DNA from 3 places in the Microbulbifer sp. YPW1 genome. Region 3 is predicted to be linked to each of the others. Evidence: predicted binding sites of a transcription regulator. Region 3 holds the regulator's gene; each other region holds the start of a gene.
What was found. Region 3 encodes LexA, which represses DNA repair genes until DNA is damaged. Its sites were predicted from a motif close to ACTGTNTNTANANACAGT; they were not measured.
Positions count from the first base shown of each region.

Region 1: a site for LexA is predicted at 1,433-1,450, ahead of HUW35_RS18435 (PA0069 family radical SAM protein). Genes of this name have one in related genera too.
Region 2: a site for LexA is predicted at 4,173-4,190, ahead of imuA (translesion DNA synthesis-associated protein ImuA). Genes of this name have one in related genera too.

Region 1 covers NZ_CP055157.1:4,517,121-4,523,747, forward strand. Annotated here, with positions in the region: gene HUW35_RS18430 (FMN-binding glutamate synthase family protein) at 1-1,331, opposite strand, end outside; gene HUW35_RS18435 (PA0069 family radical SAM protein) at 1,465-2,553, shown strand; gene HUW35_RS18440 (GIY-YIG nuclease family protein) at 2,568-2,879, shown strand; gene HUW35_RS18445 (SDR family oxidoreductase) at 2,852-3,547, opposite strand; gene HUW35_RS18450 (DUF3301 domain-containing protein) at 3,605-3,925, shown strand; gene HUW35_RS18455 (DUF1653 domain-containing protein) at 3,960-4,172, shown strand; gene HUW35_RS18460 (trans-acting enoyl reductase family protein) at 4,242-5,309, shown strand; gene HUW35_RS18465 (phosphatase PAP2 family protein) at 5,422-5,949, shown strand; gene HUW35_RS18470 (MJ1255/VC2487 family glycosyltransferase) at 6,060-6,627, shown strand, end outside.
Region 2 covers NZ_CP055157.1:2,784,340-2,790,966, reverse strand. Annotated here, with positions in the region: gene HUW35_RS11440 (TonB-dependent receptor) at 1-1,848, opposite strand, end outside; gene HUW35_RS11435 (NAD(P)/FAD-dependent oxidoreductase) at 2,238-3,434, opposite strand; gene dcd (dCTP deaminase) at 3,461-4,030, opposite strand; gene imuA (translesion DNA synthesis-associated protein ImuA) at 4,229-4,936, shown strand; gene HUW35_RS11420 (DNA polymerase Y family protein) at 4,981-6,501, shown strand; gene HUW35_RS11415 (error-prone DNA polymerase) at 6,550-6,627, shown strand, end outside.
Region 3 covers NZ_CP055157.1:3,628,828-3,635,454, reverse strand. Annotated here, with positions in the region: gene nagZ (beta-N-acetylhexosaminidase) at 1-372, opposite strand, end outside; gene HUW35_RS14770 (TetR/AcrR family transcriptional regulator) at 448-1,098, opposite strand; gene HUW35_RS14765 (DUF6763 family protein) at 1,388-1,720, shown strand; gene HUW35_RS14760 (TIGR00730 family Rossman fold protein) at 1,892-2,533, opposite strand; gene lexA (transcriptional repressor LexA) at 2,780-3,388, shown strand; gene HUW35_RS14750 (hypothetical protein) at 3,516-3,770, opposite strand; gene HUW35_RS14745 (DUF6586 family protein) at 3,943-4,485, opposite strand; gene topA (type I DNA topoisomerase) at 4,494-6,627, opposite strand, start outside.

The sequences.
Region 1 (6,627 bases), 890 kb from region 3:
GGGTCCAGGCCCTGCTGCAGGTCCGGGTTGTGGGTAGTGACGCCCGTAGGACAGGTATTCTTGTTGCACTGCATGGCCTGAATACAACCCAGCGCAAACATGAAACCCCGTGCACAATTAACGAAGTCCGCACCCATCGCCAGCGCCCAGGCCACCATGGATGGGGTGAGCAGCTTACCGGCACAGATGATCTTGATGCGATCCCGCAGTCCGTACTGGGTAATCAGGTCAACAACCATGGGCAGGCTGCGATTGATCGGGAGCCCCATATAATCCATCAGACTCTGGGGAGCCGCGCCGCTGCCGCCATCAGCACTGTCGATGGTGATAAAGTCCGGCGCAGAGTCTAGGCCGCGCTTCTGAATCGTTTCACAAAGCTCGTGCAACCAGTCGCTATTACCGATCACGCACTTGAATCCGGTGGGTTTGCCGGTGACCTCGCGGATGTGGCCAATCATATCCAACAGCCCGCCCACATCCCGAAACTCCGGGTGCCCGTTGGGGCTGATAGAATCCATACCCACCGGGATACCGCGCACATGGGCAATTTCCGGCGTGACCTTGATGCCGGGGAGAATCCCGCCCTTGCCGGGCTTGGCACCCTGAGAGAGTTTCAGCTCGAACATCCGGACCTGTTCGTGCGCCGCCACCGCGCGCAACTTGTCATCGGACAACCTACCCTCCTCATCGCGCACACCGTATTTGGCGGTACCTATCTGAAATACGATGTCGCAACCGCCTTCCAGATGATGCGGAGAAAGCCCCCCCTCACCGGTATTCAACCAGATACCCGCCTTGGCCGCTCCCCGGGACAATGCGCTGACCGCCGGCACCGACAGCGCACCAAAACTCATACCGGAAATATTGAAAATCGAGCGGGTGGTGTAGGGTCGTCGGGCCACACCCTCACCTACGGTCACTTCCCGGGGCGGCACCGCATCCTTGGCCAGGGTGGGAAACGGGTGATTGAGAAATACGATATCCCCGGGCTGGTTCAGGGGCCTCGTGGAACCAAAAGCGAGTGTGGAATCCACATTCTTTGCCGCGCGATACACCCAGCTGCGCTGGGCGCGGTTAAACGGCATCTCTTCGCGGTCGAGGGCAAAAAAGTACTGGCGAAAAAACTCACCTAGGTGTTCAAACTGATAACGGAACCGCCCCAGCACCGGAAAATTGCGCCGGATGGCCTGCTTGGTCTGGCTCACATCCGATAGGTACAGGTACACCACGTATAGCACCAGCACCACCAGCCCGAAGGCAAATAGCATCGCAAACACCTGCAATACCTTGACGGCAAAAGCGTATATCGCCGCAACAGCCTGAAGATCCATTCCCTGCTCCCTACGTTGAAACCGCTTGAACACAACCCAAAACTATTCGGTCATTGTATGTGCTCACGGCCCCTCTTGCACAGTCCCGGGACCGGCAATAAACTGTACAAACATACAGCACCCCAAGAAAGACATGGCCAACGATTCACCAAGTAATCCCCGCAGTACCCTCAAGGGCCGGGGTGCCGTCAGCAACCTGGCCGGTCGCTTTGTGGACCAGGTGAGCAGCCGCGAGAGCGATGGCTGGGAAATGGCGCTGGAGCCAGTGGAACGGATCGAAACCGTGGCCATCGAGGAGAAGGCGAAGTCGATCATAGCCACCAACAGCTCGCCAGATATCCCCTTTACCCAGTCCATCAACGCCTACCGTGGATGTGAACACGGTTGCGTGTACTGTTATGCCCGTCCGGCACACGCCTATATGGACCTGTCACCGGGGCTGGATTTCGAAACGCAGCTGTTTTACAAACTCAACGCAGCCGAATTGCTGGAAAAAGCGCTGCGTAAAAAAGGCTACCGGTGCAGTCCCATCGCCATGGGCACCAATACAGACCCCTACCAGCCACTGGAAAAAGACAAGCGGATCACCCGCCAGATACTGGAAACCCTGCAACACTACCGCCATCCCGTGACCATCGTCACCAAGAGCCAGCTGATTCTTCGCGATCTGCCGGTACTCGCGGAAATGGCCCAGGACAACCTTGTGCATGTGGGCATCAGTGTGACCACCCTGGATAACGGGTTAAAGCGCAAACTGGAGCCCCGCACCGCCGGGCCCGCGGCGCGCCTGCGTACCATCGAGGCTTTGGCCGCTGCCGGGATACCCACCGCAGTTATGGCCGCCCCCATCATCCCCGCACTGAACGACGCCGAGCTGGAAAAAATACTGCACAGCGCCCACGGTGCCGGCGCGATTCACGCGGCGTATATCCTGCTGCGGCTGCCTTTTGAAGTGGCGCCACTGTTCCGACAATGGCTGCAGGAACATTACCCGGAACGTGCAGAGCACGTCATGAGCATTGTGCAGCAGAGTCGTGGCGGCAAGGACAATCAGAGCGAGTTCGGGCAGCGACAACGGGGCACGGGAGTATTCGCGCAGTTACTGCAGCAGCGCTTTCGGGTAACCTGTCGCAAACTGGGGCTGAACGAACGAAAGTTGGATCTGGATTGCACTCGGTTCACTCTGCCGCCTCAGTCCGGCGATCAGCAGAGCCTTTTTTAATCTGGGAAACTGTTTTGTCTGGCTGGTTTGTTTATCTGATCCGCACCAAAAATGGCAGCCTGTATACCGGTGTTACCCGGGACGTGGCGCGCCGCTTCGAGGAGCACAACAGCGGTGGCCCGAAAGCCGCAAAGGCACTGCGCGGGCGCGGACCACTGACGCTCGCCTTTCACTGCGCCATGCGCAGCAAATCCGATGCCTTAAAACTGGAAGTGGAAATCAAGCGCTGGCCCAAGCGCAGAAAAGAGCAGTTGATCGCTAACGGGCCAGCTTTCCTGAGAGAAGTTTTGGGGGAGGATTACCAGGGAATGGTCGTGCCATCGTAATTATAGAAGTGGCCACTGCTAGTCTCGTCCGCTTCCAGCAAAACTTTCTTCAATCCCGCCACACTCTCCTCTACGGATATCAGCGCATTCGGGCCACCCATATCGGTTTGTACCCAGCCGGGGTGCAATGCCAGCACCTTGATACCCTGCTCCGCGAGGTCAATGGAAAGGCTTTTTGCCACCTGGTTTACCGCGGTTTTTGAGGAGCGGTAGATATAACCACCACCGGAACCGTTGTCGCTGATACTGCCTACCTTGCTACTGAGGATTCCCACCACCTTATAGTGCCCGTTCACCATATGCGGGTAAAAAGTCTCCACCAGTTTGTAGGGGGCGATGGTGTTGGCTTCCAGTACCTTGCGCCACTCCTCCACATCCACACTGCCCAGCCCTACCCCTTTGGGGCCGTAGTAGCCGGCGTTACTGACCAGGACGTCCAGGGAGCGGCCCTCCAGGTCCTTTGCCAGCTCGGCCATTTGCGCGTAATCGGTCACGTCCAGGCCGTGGATCTCGATATTGTCGTGGGCCTCGGCGAGCTCGCTGAGCTCCCAGGCAGCTGAAGGATTGCGACAGGTGGCGACCACCTGCCAGCCATCCGCGGCAAATTGCCGGGTCATTTCCAGACCGATACCGCGATTACAGCCGGTGATGAGAATCGTGCCGGGCATACTCCCTCCTCTGGTGGTATTCTTGCGCGTTCAGATGATATAGCAATCAAAGTACCTATGTATTACTCACTCGGCGACCTCGTGTGGCTATTCCTGATCGGCCTGGCGGCCTGGTACTTCTGGGCCGGCATGGCGGCAAAGGATCGCGTGCGCCGCATCGTCAAGAGCCACTGTGCGGACACCGGTGTACAACTGCTGGACGATACGGTGATGCTCGCCCGCACCCGCCTGAAGCGGGATCGCAGCGGCCAGGTGCGCCTGCAGCGACAGTACGAATTTGAATTCACCTCTACCGGGGAGCGCCGCTATGGCGGAGTCGCGGTGCTGCACGGCCAGCGCGTGAGCCAGATCCAGCTGTCTCCGTTCCACATGAGCTGACGCCCCGCAACCCGATACAGACGAAGACACCAATATGCAGAAAGGCATCTATCGCCACTACAAGGGCAATCTCTACCATTTGATGGAAATCGCCACCCACAGTGAAACCGGGGAACAACTGGCCATCTACCGGGCTCTGTATGATGAATTCGGCGTGTGGGCACGCCCCCTGGCGATGTTTTCAGAAACCGTGGAGAAAGACGGCCAGACGATACCGCGCTTTGCGCTGGAAAAAGCCCTGGACTGACCCGGCCCCACACCACTTCCAAAACCAGAAAAACAAGGTCCACAAGACCGGACACAATAAGGATAATCGGTGAACAACAAGCAGATCCTGATTTACGGTGCCTACGGCTATACCGGCGAGCTGATCGCACGCCAAGCGGTGGCCCAGGGCCTGAAACCCATTCTCTCCGGCCGCAGCGCGGCGAAGCTGCAGCCTTTGGCCAACGAGCTGGACCTGCCCGCCATTGCCGTCAGTCTCGACGACGAAGAAACCCTGGTGCGTACCCTGCGCGATGTATCCGTAGTCATCCACTGTGCCGGCCCCTTCTCCGCCACCGCAGAGCCGATGATGCGTGCCTGTATCGCCAGTGGCACCCACTACCAGGACATTACTGGCGAAATGGCCGTATACCAGCAGGCCCACGCCCTCGAAGCCGAGGCCAAGGCCGCGGGTATCGTACTTTGCCCCGGCACCGGCTTTGATGTGATTCCCACCGATTGTCTGGCGTCAGCCCTGCACAAGGCCATGACCAGCGCGACGCACCTCACCCTCGGATTTGATTCAGATTCCGGCCTGAGTCCCGGCACGGCCAAGACCTCCATCGAGAGCCTGGGTGTGGGCGGCGCGGTGCGCCGCAATGGCAAGATCGAGGTGATTCCCCACGCCGCGCTGACTCGCAAGATCAACTTTGGCCGCGGCGAGAAGTTCGCGGTGGCAATCCCCTGGGGCGATGTGGCAACCGCCTACTACACCACCGAGATCCCCAATATCGAGGTATACATCCCGATGAGCCCGCGCCGGGCGAAAAAGATGGGCCACCTGAACAAATTCCGCTGGCTGCTGCGTATGAACTGGGTACAGAACTGGCTCAAGGGCAAGGTCGACAAGAAAGTGCGCGGTCCCTCGGAGAACAAGCGCGCAGAGCAACAGACCTGGGTATGGGGCGAAGTGCGCAACGATCGCCGCGGCGAGCGCCGGGTGGGCCGTGTGGTTACCGCCAATGGTTACGATGTGACCGTGCACGGCTCTATTGCCGTGGCGCAACACCTGCTGGGCTATATGGGGCTGGGCGGCTACTACACCCCGTCTAAACTTTGCGGCCAGGAGCTGGTGGAAAAACTGCCCGGATCCGGCGCGATCAAGATCGGCATCGACTGAACACGCTTTGCAGGAGCCTGCCCTACAGGCTCCCGCACCCTAGCGGGCAGGTTTCACGGACCTGACACAATTCGTTCAAGCCAGCGCAACAAATGCTTCGTACTTTTACCTTATGCGAAGCTTACCTATCACTCTGAAAACGGTAGATGTCTCCCTGGTCCTGCGTATGGCCGAACGGGCGACACGGCCGGCCTCCCGCAGGAACTACCTGCTGCTCTCCCGCTCTGCCGACGGCTGGCTGTATCTGTTTTCCCCCCTGCTGATCGCGCTGGTGGATACCGACGCTGCACTGCGATTCTTTTACGCATGCGCCGCGGCCTACGCCATTGAACGCTCACTCTACTGGACCATCAAGAACACCACCCGACGCAACCGCCCGCCGGAAGCCATTCCCGGGCTGCGCTCGATCATCATCGCCAATGATCGATTCAGCCTGCCTTCCGGCCACACCTCCGGCGCCTTTCTGTTTGTCACCGTGCTGAGCCAGTGCCTAAACCCCCTGTGGGCCCTGGGTTACTTCTGGGCCGCCGGTGTGGGCATGTCGCGGGTGGGGCTCGGTGTGCACTTCCCCACCGATGTATGCGCGGGCGCGCTCCTCGGAACCTGTGTGGGCTTTGCGGTCAGCGGTTTCCTTATGTGAATGCGATCTGAAGGTGATGTAACGGCGATCTAACGCCGACATCTCGCTGCGCGAACAGCCCCCCCCCCAACCCACATGCAAAAACCTGTCTGCTCAATCGGAGAAAAACTTTGAAAATACTCTACGGCGTTCAGGGTACCGGTAACGGGCACCTGTCCCGCGCCCGGGCCATGGCAGAGGCGTTTCGCCAGTTCCCCGACCTGGAAGTCCAGTGGCTATTCAGCGGCCGCCCCCCGGAAAAATTCTTCGCCATGGAAGCCTTCGGCAATTACTGGTGGCGCGAGGGGCTCACCTTTGTGCACAAAGAAGGCAAGATCGACCAGTTTGCCACCGGCCGCCAGCTCAACCTGAGCCGCCTGCTGAAAGACATACGCGAATTACCGGTGCAGGATTTCGATCTGGTGATCAGCGACTTCGAACCGGTCACTGCCTGGGCGGCGAAGAAACGCAAGCACCCGAGCCTAGGCCTCGGTCACCAGTACGCATTCAGCTTCTCCATTCCCACGCCTTCCTTCGGCTGGGCCGCGCGCGCGATCATGAAAATGTTCGCACCGGTACAGGTAAGCCTGGGGATGCACTGGCACCACTTCGGCCATCCGATCCTGCCGCCGATTGCCCACGCGCACGAGGAGCCCGCGCCCGCGCAGCAGGAGCACGTGCTGGTCTACCTGCCGTTCG
Region 2 (6,627 bases), 840 kb from region 3:
ATCGGCACTGGGCGTATCGTCATTGATTTCACGCAGCTCCTCGTCGTGCCAGAAGCTCAATCCGAGGATGCCGTTTTGAATGGAAGTACCGGTCACTTCGGTATCCTCAAAACGCACGCCCGCGTTCAGCCGAACTGGATAGCCATTGAACTCGGTTTCAAAGTCCGCAGTGACGAAGGCAGCCAGCGTCTCTTCAGTAACCTTGTCAAAGGTCGGGGTAGCCTGGAAGTACTGACCACTCGCCTTCACTGCATCGATAAAGTCGGACGCTTCGTAATCAGCCAGTAGCGGGAACAAGCCACTGTTACTTCCCATCTGATCGCCGAAATCGCCTCGCTGTTCGAAGTCGATTCCCAAAGATGCCAGATCGCCCAGATCTACGAATGCGAAAGACTGACTGTCATAGGCATCTACCCGATAATCGGTACTGGCGATACCGAACTTGATGGTTTTAAGTGCACCGTCATCCAGGTTTTCCCAGGTTCCATCAAGCTGAATTTGCTGGATGCTGTTCTCGATTTCGAGACCACGCTCCTGGAATAGATCGGAAACAATATTTTCCGGAGCAAAAGCACCACCTGCGAGAGCGGAATCGTCAAAGCTGATTCCGGGCAGGCCACTGCCGCTAGAAAAGTCCGCTTCAACATTCACCAACTTGCCCGGGTTCCTGGTATTGGCAATGGTTTCTGCGGGAATACCACCTGGCTGAGAGTGGGAAGTCGAGTCGTGTACATCCAAGCCGAAGCTCAGAGAGTCGGTTGCAGCCCACTCTACATTCAGGCCCACGGAATCGTTTTCAGTAACAAACTGGTAATTCCAGGCCCAAAAATTCAGCTCATCATTTTGTACGCTGGGATTGATGACAGTACCGTTGCTGTCAGTAACACCAGCAGAGGTGTCAAACCACACGCTGGTGCGGTTCATGGAGACCTGCTCATCATAGCGGGAAGCGGTATAGTCCAGCGTTGCAGTCACGTTATCCACAGGCGCGAATTGCAATACCAGCTGTCCATTCTGGCGCTCGCGCTGATGGTCAGAAGCGTCCACGTCAAAAGTCCAAGGCGCCCAGTAGGTACCTTCCGGGTTTTTTGAGCGATCGATGGCTGAGGTATCCGCTACACCGTAGTTCGGAACCCAGGCTTGGGTGTTTACTGACTCGCTGCGGCTGTCACGCTCTGCGTGAGACACCGCGACCAGTACACCGAATTTACCATCGAAGAAAGTGCTGCTCACCATACTGGCGATTTCTGGGGTTACGGTATCGCCCTTCTCAACGCTGGTATCCATCACGCCCTTCACACTCGCGCTGGCAACAAAGCCGTCGTGATCGAATGGACGTGCAGTCTTGATGTTGATGGTGGAACCAATACCCCCGGAATACACATCGGCTTTACCGGTTTTGTACACCTCAACACCGCTTACACTTTCCGCGGAAATTTCAGCGAACTTGAAGCTACGGGTAATACCCTCGGACTGCAGCGCGGAGGAGTTTGGCATCTGGCGACCATTCAAGGTCACCAGGTTAAAGTTGGGGCCAAAGCCGCGCACGGTAACCTTATTACCTTCGTTATTGCTGCGGTCAATGGATACACCGGTAATGCGCTGCAGGGATTCCGCCAAATTGGTATCGGGAAACTTGCCGATATCTTCGGCAGAAATCGCGTCCACAACACCGGCGGAATCGCGCTTGATGTCCATTGCATTTGTCAGCGACTGGCGGATGCCGGTCACCGTGATTTCTTCCAGCGTGCTGCTACCTGCTTCCTGGGCATAAACGCCAACAGAAGCTGCGGAAATCACAGCGGCGGACAAGGCGCTCAGGGTAAAGCGCTTGCTATTAATAGGCATGGATGCTCTCTCTCCATCTGGAGGCTCGACGCTCGAACCACACGCCTACCCATCGATGATAGGCGACCGAGTTCCGAGCCTTTATTCGTTATTGACTTGAACCGTCCACGCAGTCATGTAAATGCTATAGGCACAGTCACATGGCTACTGGAGCCATCCTGCAACTCCGCGCCTTCAGTGTCAACAGTAAATTGTTAACAATAATGCCGATCGGCTAGTGGGCGCACCAGGCACATTTAGTAGTACAGGCTTTTATGCATTGGCATGGTCTGCGAACGTCGATTTACAGGCGGGCATTTTTTATACAAAGCGTACCGAGGGAATTTGCGTCCGAGAAAAAGCACTTGGCGGAGGGTATGAGGAAGATATTTCTTGGGAGGGGGGGGACGTTAAGCCTCACCACCAGCAGCATGAGCTGATGCCCAGGCCCACTGAAAGTTGAAGCCGCCGAGCCAGCCGGTCACATCCAGTACTTCACCAATAAAGTACAGTCCTGCCTGTTTCTGGCTCTCCATAGTGCGGGAGGAAACCTCGTTGGTATCCACTCCACCCAGGGTCACCTCCGCGGTGCGGTAACCTTCAGTGCCCTCTGGAATCAGTCGCCATGCCTGCAGCTGCTCGCCGAGCGCGCTAATTTCACTCTCGCTATACTGCTTGAATGGCTTGCTCGGGATATCATTCTGCTGCAGGAAAAACTGCACCAGTTTTTTACTCCAGAGCTCTGCCAGTACCGTGTGCAGATAGCTTTCCGGTTTTTTACCGCGCTGCTCCCCCAGCCATTGGGCCAGATCCAGTCCCGGGGCCAGATCGAACTCTACCGCTTTCCCCTCGCGCCAGTGGCTGGAAATCTGCAATACCGCAGGGCCACTCAGTCCCTTGTGGGTAAACAGCATGTGCTCGTGAAAATGTCCCTGATCGCAGCTGACATTGACGGCCAGAGAGGTCCCCGGCAACTCCTGCTGGCGCGCCAGTGCGCGCTTGTTCAGGGTAAAGGGAACCAGCGCCGCGCGGGTGGGAATGATGTTGTGACCAAACTGACGGGCAACCTCATAGCCAAACCCGGTCGCCCCCATGGTGGGAATCGACAGGCCGCCGGTCGCGATCACCAGGGATTCACACATCACTTTTCCAAGCGAGGTATGTACCTCAAAACCTTTTGGCTCGAGCGGTTCGATACGCTGGATTTCACAGCGGGTACGAATCTGCGCTCTGGCTTCGCGACACTCTGCCAGCAGCAGGTCGACAATGTCGCGGGACTTGTTATCGCAGAACAGCTGGCCGAGGGTTTTCTCGTGGTAGGGAATTCCGTGCTTTTCCACCAACGCAATGAAGTCCCACTGGGTGTAGCGGGCCAGGGCGGACTTACAGAAGTGCGGGTTTTCGCCGTAGAAGTTGTCCGGCGCCGTGTACAGGTTGGTGAAATTGCAGCGGCCGCCGCCGGACATCAGGATTTTTTTGCCGACCTTGTTGGCGTGGTCCAGCACCAGCACGCTGCGGCCACGCTTGCCCGCCACCGCCGCACACATCAGGCCGGCGGCACCGGCACCGATGATCAGCACATCGGTCTGGGCGGGAAAATCAGTCATGGCAAAAAAATTTCAGAATAGAACGATCAGGTCTTGGGCAGTGTCACGCCGCGCTGGCCCTGGTATTTGCCGCCGCGATCCTTGTAGGACACGTCGCAGATCTCATCAGACTCGAAGAACAGCATCTGCGCCACACCTTCATTAGCGTAGATCTTGGCTGGCAGGTTGGTGGTATTGGAGAATTCCAGGGTTACGTGGCCTTCCCATTCCGGCTCCAGCGGCGTCACGTTGACGATGATGCCACAGCGGGCATAGGTGGACTTGCCCAGACAGATGGTCAGTACCGAACGCGGGATGCGGAAGTACTCAACAGTGCGCGCCAGGGCAAAAGAGTTGGGCGGGATTACGCAGTAGTCGCCCTGCACATCCACAAAGCTGTCTTCGTCAAACGCCTTGGGGTCCACGGTGGCGGAGTGCACATTGGTGAAGATCTTGAATTCGTTGGCACAGCGCACGTCGTAACCGTAGCTGGAAGTACCGTAGGAGATCAGGCGATCACCGGAGGTACCGTGACGGACCTGGCCCGGCTCGAAGGGCTCGATCATGCCCTCGTTCTCTGCCATACGGCGAATCCACTTATCGGATTTGATGCTCACCCTGCCCCCTCGATTGCTGTAAATGACTGGTCATAAAAAAGAGGCCGAATCATAGCCGGTTTGCCCTGTTCAAAAAAGTGCCAGTAACACTGCTGTCCCTCTTGCTGCCCCCAAACAACTACTGTATAAATTGCCAGTAGATACTGTATAGATAACCAGTCAAACACAGCCAGACAGCCCGAGTGGAGCAAGCCAATCGTGAACAGCGCCGAAAACTTCATGCAAAACAAGCAGTTAAGTGACCAGGCCGACAATCAGCCCCTGCGACAGCTGCTGACACGCCCGGATATATGGCAGCTGGCCAATCGCCAGCGACAGCCCCGTACGGGTATTGCCAGTGGCTACCGCGGCCTGGATGCCCTGCTCGCCAACCACGGCTGGCCCCGTGCCGCCACCACCGAGCTGCTGGTGGATAAAGCCGGTATCGGTGAGATGTCGCTGATACTCCCCACTCTCGCACAACTGACCCAGCAGGGGCGGATGGTGATATTGATCAACCCGCCGCATGTTCCCTACGCACCGGCACTGGTGCAGGCCGGTATCCAGCTGGAGAAACTGCTTATCCTCCACCCCAGAGGTCAGCGCGATCAATTGTGGGCGGCGGAACAGTCGCTGCAATCTGGTGCCTGCGGTGTCCTGGTGAACTGGCAGGGCAAGGAATCCCCGGCAGACAAGGACCTGCGCCGCCTGCAGGTTGCCGCCCGCGATGGCGACTGCCTGCACTTCCACTTCCGCCCCGGCTCCAGTGCCGACACCCCCTCACCCGCCACTCTCAGGCTGAAACTGCAGAGCGACGGGGAACAGCTGGTGCTGCACCTGCTGAAGCAGCTCAACGGTAAATCCGGCCAGCGGCTGCACCTGGCCCGCAGCCCGGATCTGGTCCGCCGCGACCAGCCACTGCACTGATTCAGACACCCATCCGGTTTCTGTAACGGAGAGGAGGTTTTCCCATGCTCTGGCTCTGCATCCAGTTCCCACAGCTCCCCCTGGAAGCGCTAACCCGTGCCCACCGGGCCGGAGACCAGACCCCGGTTGCCGTTTCCCAGGGCAACCTGATCCAGGCTGCCAATGCTGCCGCCCGCACCCACAATGTCTGCGCGGGCCTCACCATTCCCACCGCCTGCGCCTACTGCCCGGCCCTGGAGTTACTGGAGCGCGACCGGGAGCGGGAATCCCAGCTGTTGCAGCAGCTGGCCCAGTGGGGCTACAGCTTTACCCCGGTGGTTTCCCCCCGCGGCGGTGTTTCCGACAAAAACGGCCATGCGCAGGCAACACCGGGCGACGATACCGCCTGCCTGTTTCTGGAGTTGAGTGGCAGCCTCAAGGCCAGCGGAGGCCTGGCGCCCCTGTTGCAACAATTGCGCAAGGAACTGCACAAGATGCGGATCCAGCATGTCATGGGACTGGGCCACAGCCCCAGCGCCGCGCACCTGCTCAGCCAGCTGCCGGAACACCGCCAGTGGCTGGCAGAGGCCCGGGCCGCCGCCACACCGCAGCAATGGCGTCAGTGGATAAGTTTTGCCCCCAGCAAACTGCTCGATTGCAACAACAAGGCCATTGCCAAGCTCTATGCCAGTGGCATCAAGCGCGTCAGTCAGCTGCTCGCTATCCCGCTGTCGGAGGTGGGCAATCGCTTCGGCCGTGGCTTTATCGATTACCTCGCCCGACTCAATGGCACCCGTCCGGACCCGGTACCCAGCTACCAGCCACCGCCGGAATTTCACAGCGAACTCTTTTTTTCCAGCCCGCTGGATAACAGCGAGCAACTGCTGTTCCCCGCCGGGCGCCTGGTACGGGAACTCTGCCGGCAACTCCAGCGCCGCCAGCTCTACAGCCAGCAACTGCGCTGGGTTCTCGATTACGGCAGCCGGGGCAGCCAGGAGGTCAATGTGGAAATCTCACGCCCGCAACTCGATCCACAGCGGCTGATCGCCCTCACCAAGCTGCAACTGGAGCGCGTGGAGCTGCGGGAGCCGGTTCAGGCCCTGGCACTCAAATGCCAGCAGCTGCGCTCACTGGAGGCCCAGAGCCTGCGCGAAGATTTCTTTGACGAAGGCAGCAACCCACACGACAGCTATCAACTGATCGACAAGCTCAAGGCCCGGCTCGGGCACCAGGCGCTGTCCGGGGTGACCCTGCAGGAAAGCTACCTGCCGGAGCAGGCCTGGAGCAGCGCGGACAGCCTCAGCCTGCAGAGCAGACCCCGAGGCCATCAGCTGAACCCGATCAATGCCCCCCGCCCCAGCTGGCTGCTCCCCCGGCCAGACAGGGTGCAACAGCGCAATCACAAACTGTTTTACGACGGCGAGCTGCAATTGCTACAGGGGCCCGAACGCATCGACGGTTACTGGTGGCAACACCGCCGTCACGCCCGCGACTACTACATCGCCCGCAGCGATCAGGGCAGCCTGTACTGGGTCTATCAGGACCTGACTTCGGAGGACTGGTTCCTGCACGGCGTGTACTCCTGATCGCCCCGATAAATACCGTACCAATACCCCACAGCCACAACACTTTGCATGCAGTACGCAGAACTTTTCTGCCAGAGTAATTTCTCGTTTCTCCAGGGCGCTTCCCACCCGCAGGAACTGGTCAGT
Region 3 (6,627 bases):
ATCATCGGCATCCAGCACCGGGGCAAAACTGAAATCCACACCCACTGCCAGTAGTTCAGCAGCGAGCAGCCAGCCGACATCTTTCAGCTGCTGGGCGTCGGCGCGGGCACTGAGCGCCTGCATGGAAGGGATACGAGTGAATGACTCGCGAAAGCGCTGCACGCGCCCGCCTTCCTGGTCCACCGCCAGCAGAATCTCCGGGCGCACGGCACGGATATCTTTGATCAGGGCCTCTAGCTGTGGACGGTCGCGGTAGTTGCGCGCAAAAAAGATAAGCCCGCCCACTTGAGGGTGCCGCAACAGCTCCCGATCTTCATCGGTGAGCTCGGTACCCTCTACATCAATCATCACTGGGCCAATCTGAACAGACATGGATTGCCGCTCCCACTGCAAGTCAATTAATCGGGCTGACCGGGCCTATGTGCTTGCCCGGATACGCGCTGGCCTTCAAATCTCGCCGGATACCGGCGCAGTCAGCATCGCTGCAGCCGCCGGCGCCAATCGCGCCAGCGTCTCATCGAGATCGCTCTCGGCACCGAAATCTTCCCTCAGGATAGCTTCGATGGCGTCAAAGCTCGACAGGGAAAATATGGTGGCGCCAAGCATAAAATAAAGACGCCAGTAGAAGGTAACCGGATCCACCTGGGGCAGTGCGTTTGCCAACTGCCCCGCAAAACGCCGGTAGCTGGCGCCATAGCGGGCGACAATGAAACGGCGCAAGTGGCCCTGGGACTGGGTGTAGGCGAGACCGAGCAGGCGCATAAACCGCTTGGGATCCCGCCCCTCTTCCGCCAGCCCTGCGAGCGCCACCCGGTAGAGGCTCTGCAGCAGGTCATCCAGCTGTAGCTCCTCACCACTGACCTGCGCCTGCTGTCGACGGCTCAGTTCCTCATCCAGGCTTTTCGTAAAAGGTGTAAGGAACCGCTCGAATACCGCCTGAATCAGTTCCTTTTTCGAACCAAAATGATAATTCACCGCGGCCAGATTCACTCCAGCGGTACTGGTGATCGTTCGCAGGGATGTCTCGGTAAAGCCGCGCTCGGCAAAAAGCACCTCCGCAGCATCGAGGATTCGGTTTACGGTATCCAGCTGACTCATACCATGCTCACAGCAATTCAAACTATCAATTAAAACACTTGTTTAAGCGCTGAGATTAGCACAGTCGCCGCGGGACGGCACAGAATCCAACCACCCGCCATTGCGCACAATTTCACCAGAATGCGAGTCAAGCAGATACTTCATCGCGAAAACCACCGCATGCGCACAAAATGCCCTGGTCAGGCGGTATCTCGCGACTACTCCGTTACCGAGGGGGCCCCGCGCACACTAGATTGAGAACAGAGGCATAGGTAATGCCAGCACTGATAAATATCAGGAGGGCTGCATCATGGCGAGAATCGCACCAGAAATTGGCAGCTGGTTTGAAAATTTCGACAGCGGTGATCTGTTTGAGGTGGTCGCCGTAGACCATCCGTCGCGGACAATTGAAATCCAGTACGTGGATGGCTCGGTAGATGAGATCGACTTTCACAGCTGGCCACGGCTGCCGGTGATTGGCGCCGCCGCGCCGGAAGATGCCAATGCAGGCTATGGCACCCTGGCCGAGGAGATGCAGGACGCGGAGGATTCTGGCTTCACCAGCCCCCTCTTCTCACCCGCCCAGAGCGCTATCGATCGGCTGGAAGGCGAATCGTTTCCGGGGACCGACGAGGGCTTCTGAGGCCGCGGTCAAATCCGATTCAGGTTAACCGCGGCAAATGGGTTCTTTCGCTTCCCAAGGAAAAGAACGAACCCAAAATCCTGCGCTCGAACATGAAGCATCAACTTCTGCACACTACCGATATCGACCTCTCCGAATAGCAGGCACTGATCCTTGATCGGTTGCTCACCCTCAATCATCGCGCTCGCGAATATATTCGACAATGATTTCTGCCGCCTCATCGACGGTATCCACCAACCTGAACAGCTCGAGATCACTCGCATCAATGCAATTCCGCGCAAGCTGCGTATCCACCATCCAATTTACCAGGCCCGACCAGTACTGTTTTCCTACCAGCACAATGGGAAAGCGTCGGACTTTCTGCGTCTGCACCAGGGTTAGCGCTTCAAACAATTCATCGAGTGTGCCGTATCCACCCGGCATGGCGATAAAGCCCACTGCGTGTTTGACGAAAATAAACTTGCGCACGAAGAAATAGCGAAAGTTCAGGCTGATATCCAGATAGGGGTTTGGGGTCTGCTCAAAAGGCAGCTCTATATTGAGGCCGATAGAAGCGCCGGACTGAGTGAAAGCGCCGCGGTTGCACGCTTCCATTATTCCCGGACCTCCGCCGGTAATCACGGGGATACCCTCACTCGCCAACAGCTCACCAAGACGCATGGCCTGCTGATACTCGTTCGTATCTTCGGGAAACCTTGCACTGCCAAAAACCGTCACCGCGCCTTTGAGGGTAATCAGGCGTTCGATACCGTCGACGAGTTCCGATTGAATGCGCAGCACACGCCACGCTTCCGGCATTTTTGCATCCAGCATATGCCTTCTCCATTATCGCTATTCGCAGCCCTGCACGACTTAATCCAACCGTTGAGGCCTGCGGCCTGGAACTGCAGACATAAACCGCCTCAGGGCCATTCAAGTCTAGCAGTAATCAGGCGCCGCCCCCGGAAGATTGCGCACCCGCCAAATCTGTATATAATCACAGCAACTGTATATAAATACAGACACCGGACTCCAGGAACAGATGCCGGGAATAACTCCGGAAACAACAGGAACGCGCCCATGACAAATCTCACCGCCCGCCAGGCACAGGTACTGGAGCTGATCAAAAGTTACCTGGACGATACCGGTTACCCACCTACCCGGGCTGAAATTGCCCAGGAACTGGGCTTCCGCTCCCCCAATGCGGCGGAAGAGCACCTCAAGGCACTCGCGCGCAAAGGGGCCATCGAGATGGTTGCCGGTGCCTCGCGCGGCATTCGCATTCCCGACTATCACAGCGGCCTGCCGATCGTCGGCCGGGTAGCCGCCGGTAATCCGATCCTGGCGGAAGAGAATATCGAGGAGTACTGCGAGATTCCGGCAGAGTTCTTCCACCCTCCCGCAGATTACCTGTTGCGGGTTCACGGAATGAGCATGAAAGACGCCGGCATCCTCGACGGTGATCTGCTGGCCGTGCAGCGCACAGAGAACATTCGCAACGGTCAGATCGTGGTTGCACGTATCGAAGATGAAGTGACGGTGAAACGCTTCAAGCGCCGCGGAAATCAGGCAACCGTACAGCTGCTGCCCGAGAACGAGGACTTCAACGTTATTGAGGTAGACATGCGCGACAGAAACTTCGCGATCGAGGGGCTGGCTGTTGGCGTCATTCGCCAGAACCCCCTGTAATGGCACATGATTCGCCATAAACAGTAAAAAGCAGACATAAAAAAACAGGGCCATTGCCCTGTTTTTTTATGTCTGGCCAAAGTACAGGTATCCACTACCCGCAGCTTCCCGAAACTCGCAGGCTGCGTCAGTGGATGGTGTGCTCGGTAATATCCACTTCCTCTTCTTCGAAGGGTTCCGGCTCCAGCTCATTGATATCCTGTACCGCCTCGATGCCGGCCTCAAGCATGGCCCGCGCAATGGCAATCTTGTGCTCGCGCAGAAACTCGAGACTCTCCTCAGAGAAATGGATACGCACCAGCGGGTCCTCTTTGTGACCAGCGCGTCGCAGCGCTACATCACCATTGGACAACTCGATGATTTCGTAGGTCTCAGAAGACATTCATTTCTCCAATTACTTCTCAATTACCTCACACCGGCCACCCGCATATCCGAGAGCGCGACCAGGTACCGGGCGCGGCGTGATTTGAGGCCAGTGTAACACAGCGGCAAATGATTAATCAGTGGCGGGGCCGGGCAGGCTTGGCCCTCAACTGGGCCATTGATGGTGGGAGTTACCACTCCTGGCCGTGGGCACGCTGACGCTGGACCAGCTCATTCAGGGCCCGGAGCCACTCCTCAAGGGAATCCCGATTCAGGGCTTCGGGCGCGCGAGTATCCAGCTGCCGCACAGGGATCAGGCTTTGCGCACCGGTAGAATCCGCGGGCGACTGGACCGCGCCCCCGGCAGGATGCCACAGGGCCCGCCAGGCTGCTTCCAGCCCCTGGAACCAGCTGTCGGGATTCTCCGCCAGGCTGACCAGCTCGTTGACCTCGGCACTGAACTTGCCACGCGAGGCCACCAGCTGCGCCAGTGCATGCGCGGTTTCCGGCTCACCGCCGGGCGCAAAGCCCAGCTGCAACTGATGCCCCTGCTCCGCCAGAAACGCCCGGTAGGCGCGCCACAATTGCAGCAGCGCGCCCTGGCACAGGGCACTCTCATAGAGCGACTCCGGCGACAGCGGGTTGGACTGTTCCGCCGCTGGCGCAGGAGACTGAAGGATCAGCTGGCATCGACGCAGGGCCGATGCCACGGTACCCGTATACGGATTACTCACAGGGCAACCTACTTTGTCGGGGCTTTTTTGGCTGCAGCCTTCTTGGCCGGGGCCTTTTTCGCTGCGGCCTTTTTCTTGGCAGGTGCTTTTTTGGCGGCTGCTTTTTTCTTCGCGGGCGCTTTCTTGGCCGGTGCCTCTACCTGCCATTTACCGTCGCGATAGAAGGCCTTCCAGCCGGTCGCCTTGCCCTCTTCCTCACTCTGGACGTACTGCTCCTGAGTCTTGCGGCTGAAACGGACCACTGTGTCGCGACCCTCGTTGTCCTCGGTGGGAGCCGAAAACAGGAAGCTGTACTTGGGGTCAATCTCGTCTTTGTGCGGCAGCAGTTCCTTGATCAGCGGTGCGCGAGTCTCCCGGTTTTTGGGGAACTGGCTCGCCGCCAGGAACAGGCCCGAGGCGCCATCGCGCAGGATATACGTATCATCCACCTTTTCGCAGGGCAGCTCGGGCATGGGTACCGGATCCATTTTGGGCGGTGCCGGCTGGCCACTCTTGAGCAGCTTGCGGGTGTTTTTGCAGGTTTCGCTGGTACAGCCGAAGTACTTGCCAAAGCGACCGGACTTCAACTGCATGTCCGCACCGCACTTGTCACATTCGATCACCGGGCCATCGTAGCCCTTGATCTTGAAGGTGCCTTTTTCCACCTCAAAGCCGGGGCAGTCCGGGTTATTACCGCAGATGTGCAGCTTGCGATGTTCGTCCACCAGATAGCTGTCCATGGCGGTGCCGCACTTGCTACAGCGACGCTTGTCCCGCAACTGGCGGGTTTCAGCCTCTTCGTCCTTGTCGGCATCCACGGCTTCTTCACCGGACACCAGGTTCATGGTGTTGGTGCAGCGCTCTTTCGGCGGCAGCGCGTAACCGGAACAACCGAGGAATACACCGGTAGAACCGGTGCGGATCTGCATGTGGCGACCGCAGCTGCTGCATTCGATGTCGGTGTCAGTAGGCGCATTGCGACGCATACCGCCGTCTTTGTCCTGGGCGACTTCGAGACGCTTGCTGAAGTCGGAATAGAATTCATTCAGCAGGTCTTTCCAACCTTTTTTGCCTTCCGCCACCGTATCCAGGGACTCTTCCAGGCTGGCCGTGAAGCCGTAATCCATCAGGTCGGTAAAGCTTTCACTGAGGCGATCGGTGACGATGTCGCCCATCTTTTCCGCGTAGAAACGGCGGTTTTCCAGACGAACGTAGCCGCGATCCTGGATCGTGGAAATAATCGACGCGTAGGTGGATGGACGGCCGATACCGCGCTTCTCAAGCTCTTTTACCAGTGCCGCTTCGCTGAAACGGGCCGGCGGCTTGGTGAAATGCTGTTTCGGGTCCAGCTTCTGCAGGTTGAGTTTTTCACCCACCTTGATATCCGGCAGCACAAGATCTTCATCTTTCTTGCTCTGCGCCGGTGCGACCTTGAGGAAGCCGTCAAAACGGATCACGCGGCCGCGGGTACGCAATTCAAAATCGCCCGCGGTCACCACCACAGAGGTAGAAGTAAACTGGGCCGGTGTCATCTGACAGGCTACAAACTGTTGCCAGATCAGGGTGTACAGACGCTCGGCATCACGCTCCATACCGGACAGCATGTTCGGTTTGACGCGCACATCAGAGGGGCGAATCGCCTCGTGCGCTTCCTGGGCGCCCTCTTTGCTGCTGTAGCGGTTGGGGTTTTCCGGCAGGTATTTATCGCCGTAATTCTCGCCGATAAATTCGCGCACCGATGACACCGCCTCGGCGCTGAGGTTGGTGGAGTCGGTTCGCATGTAGGTGATGTAACCCGCTTCATACAACCGCTGGGCCATCATCATGGTTTTCTTCACACTGAAGCCGAGCCGGTTACTGGCGGCCTGCTGCAGGGTTGAAGTGATAAACGGCGCACTGGGCTTGGAGCTGGTGGGCTTATCGTCGCGGGCGGTAACTTCAAAGTCACTGGACTGAAGGGCTTTGACGGCCGCCATGGCCTGCTCTTCATTGGTCGGACGGAAAGCCTCGCCCGCCTGCTTTTTCACTTCCAGGCGCAGGGCATCGGACTTGGCGGTTTGCGTATCGGCAAACAGATTCCAGTATTCCTCGGGAATAAACGCGCGGATTTCGCGCTCGCGTTCGACCACAAGCCGCACCGCTACGGACTGCACGCGTCCGGCA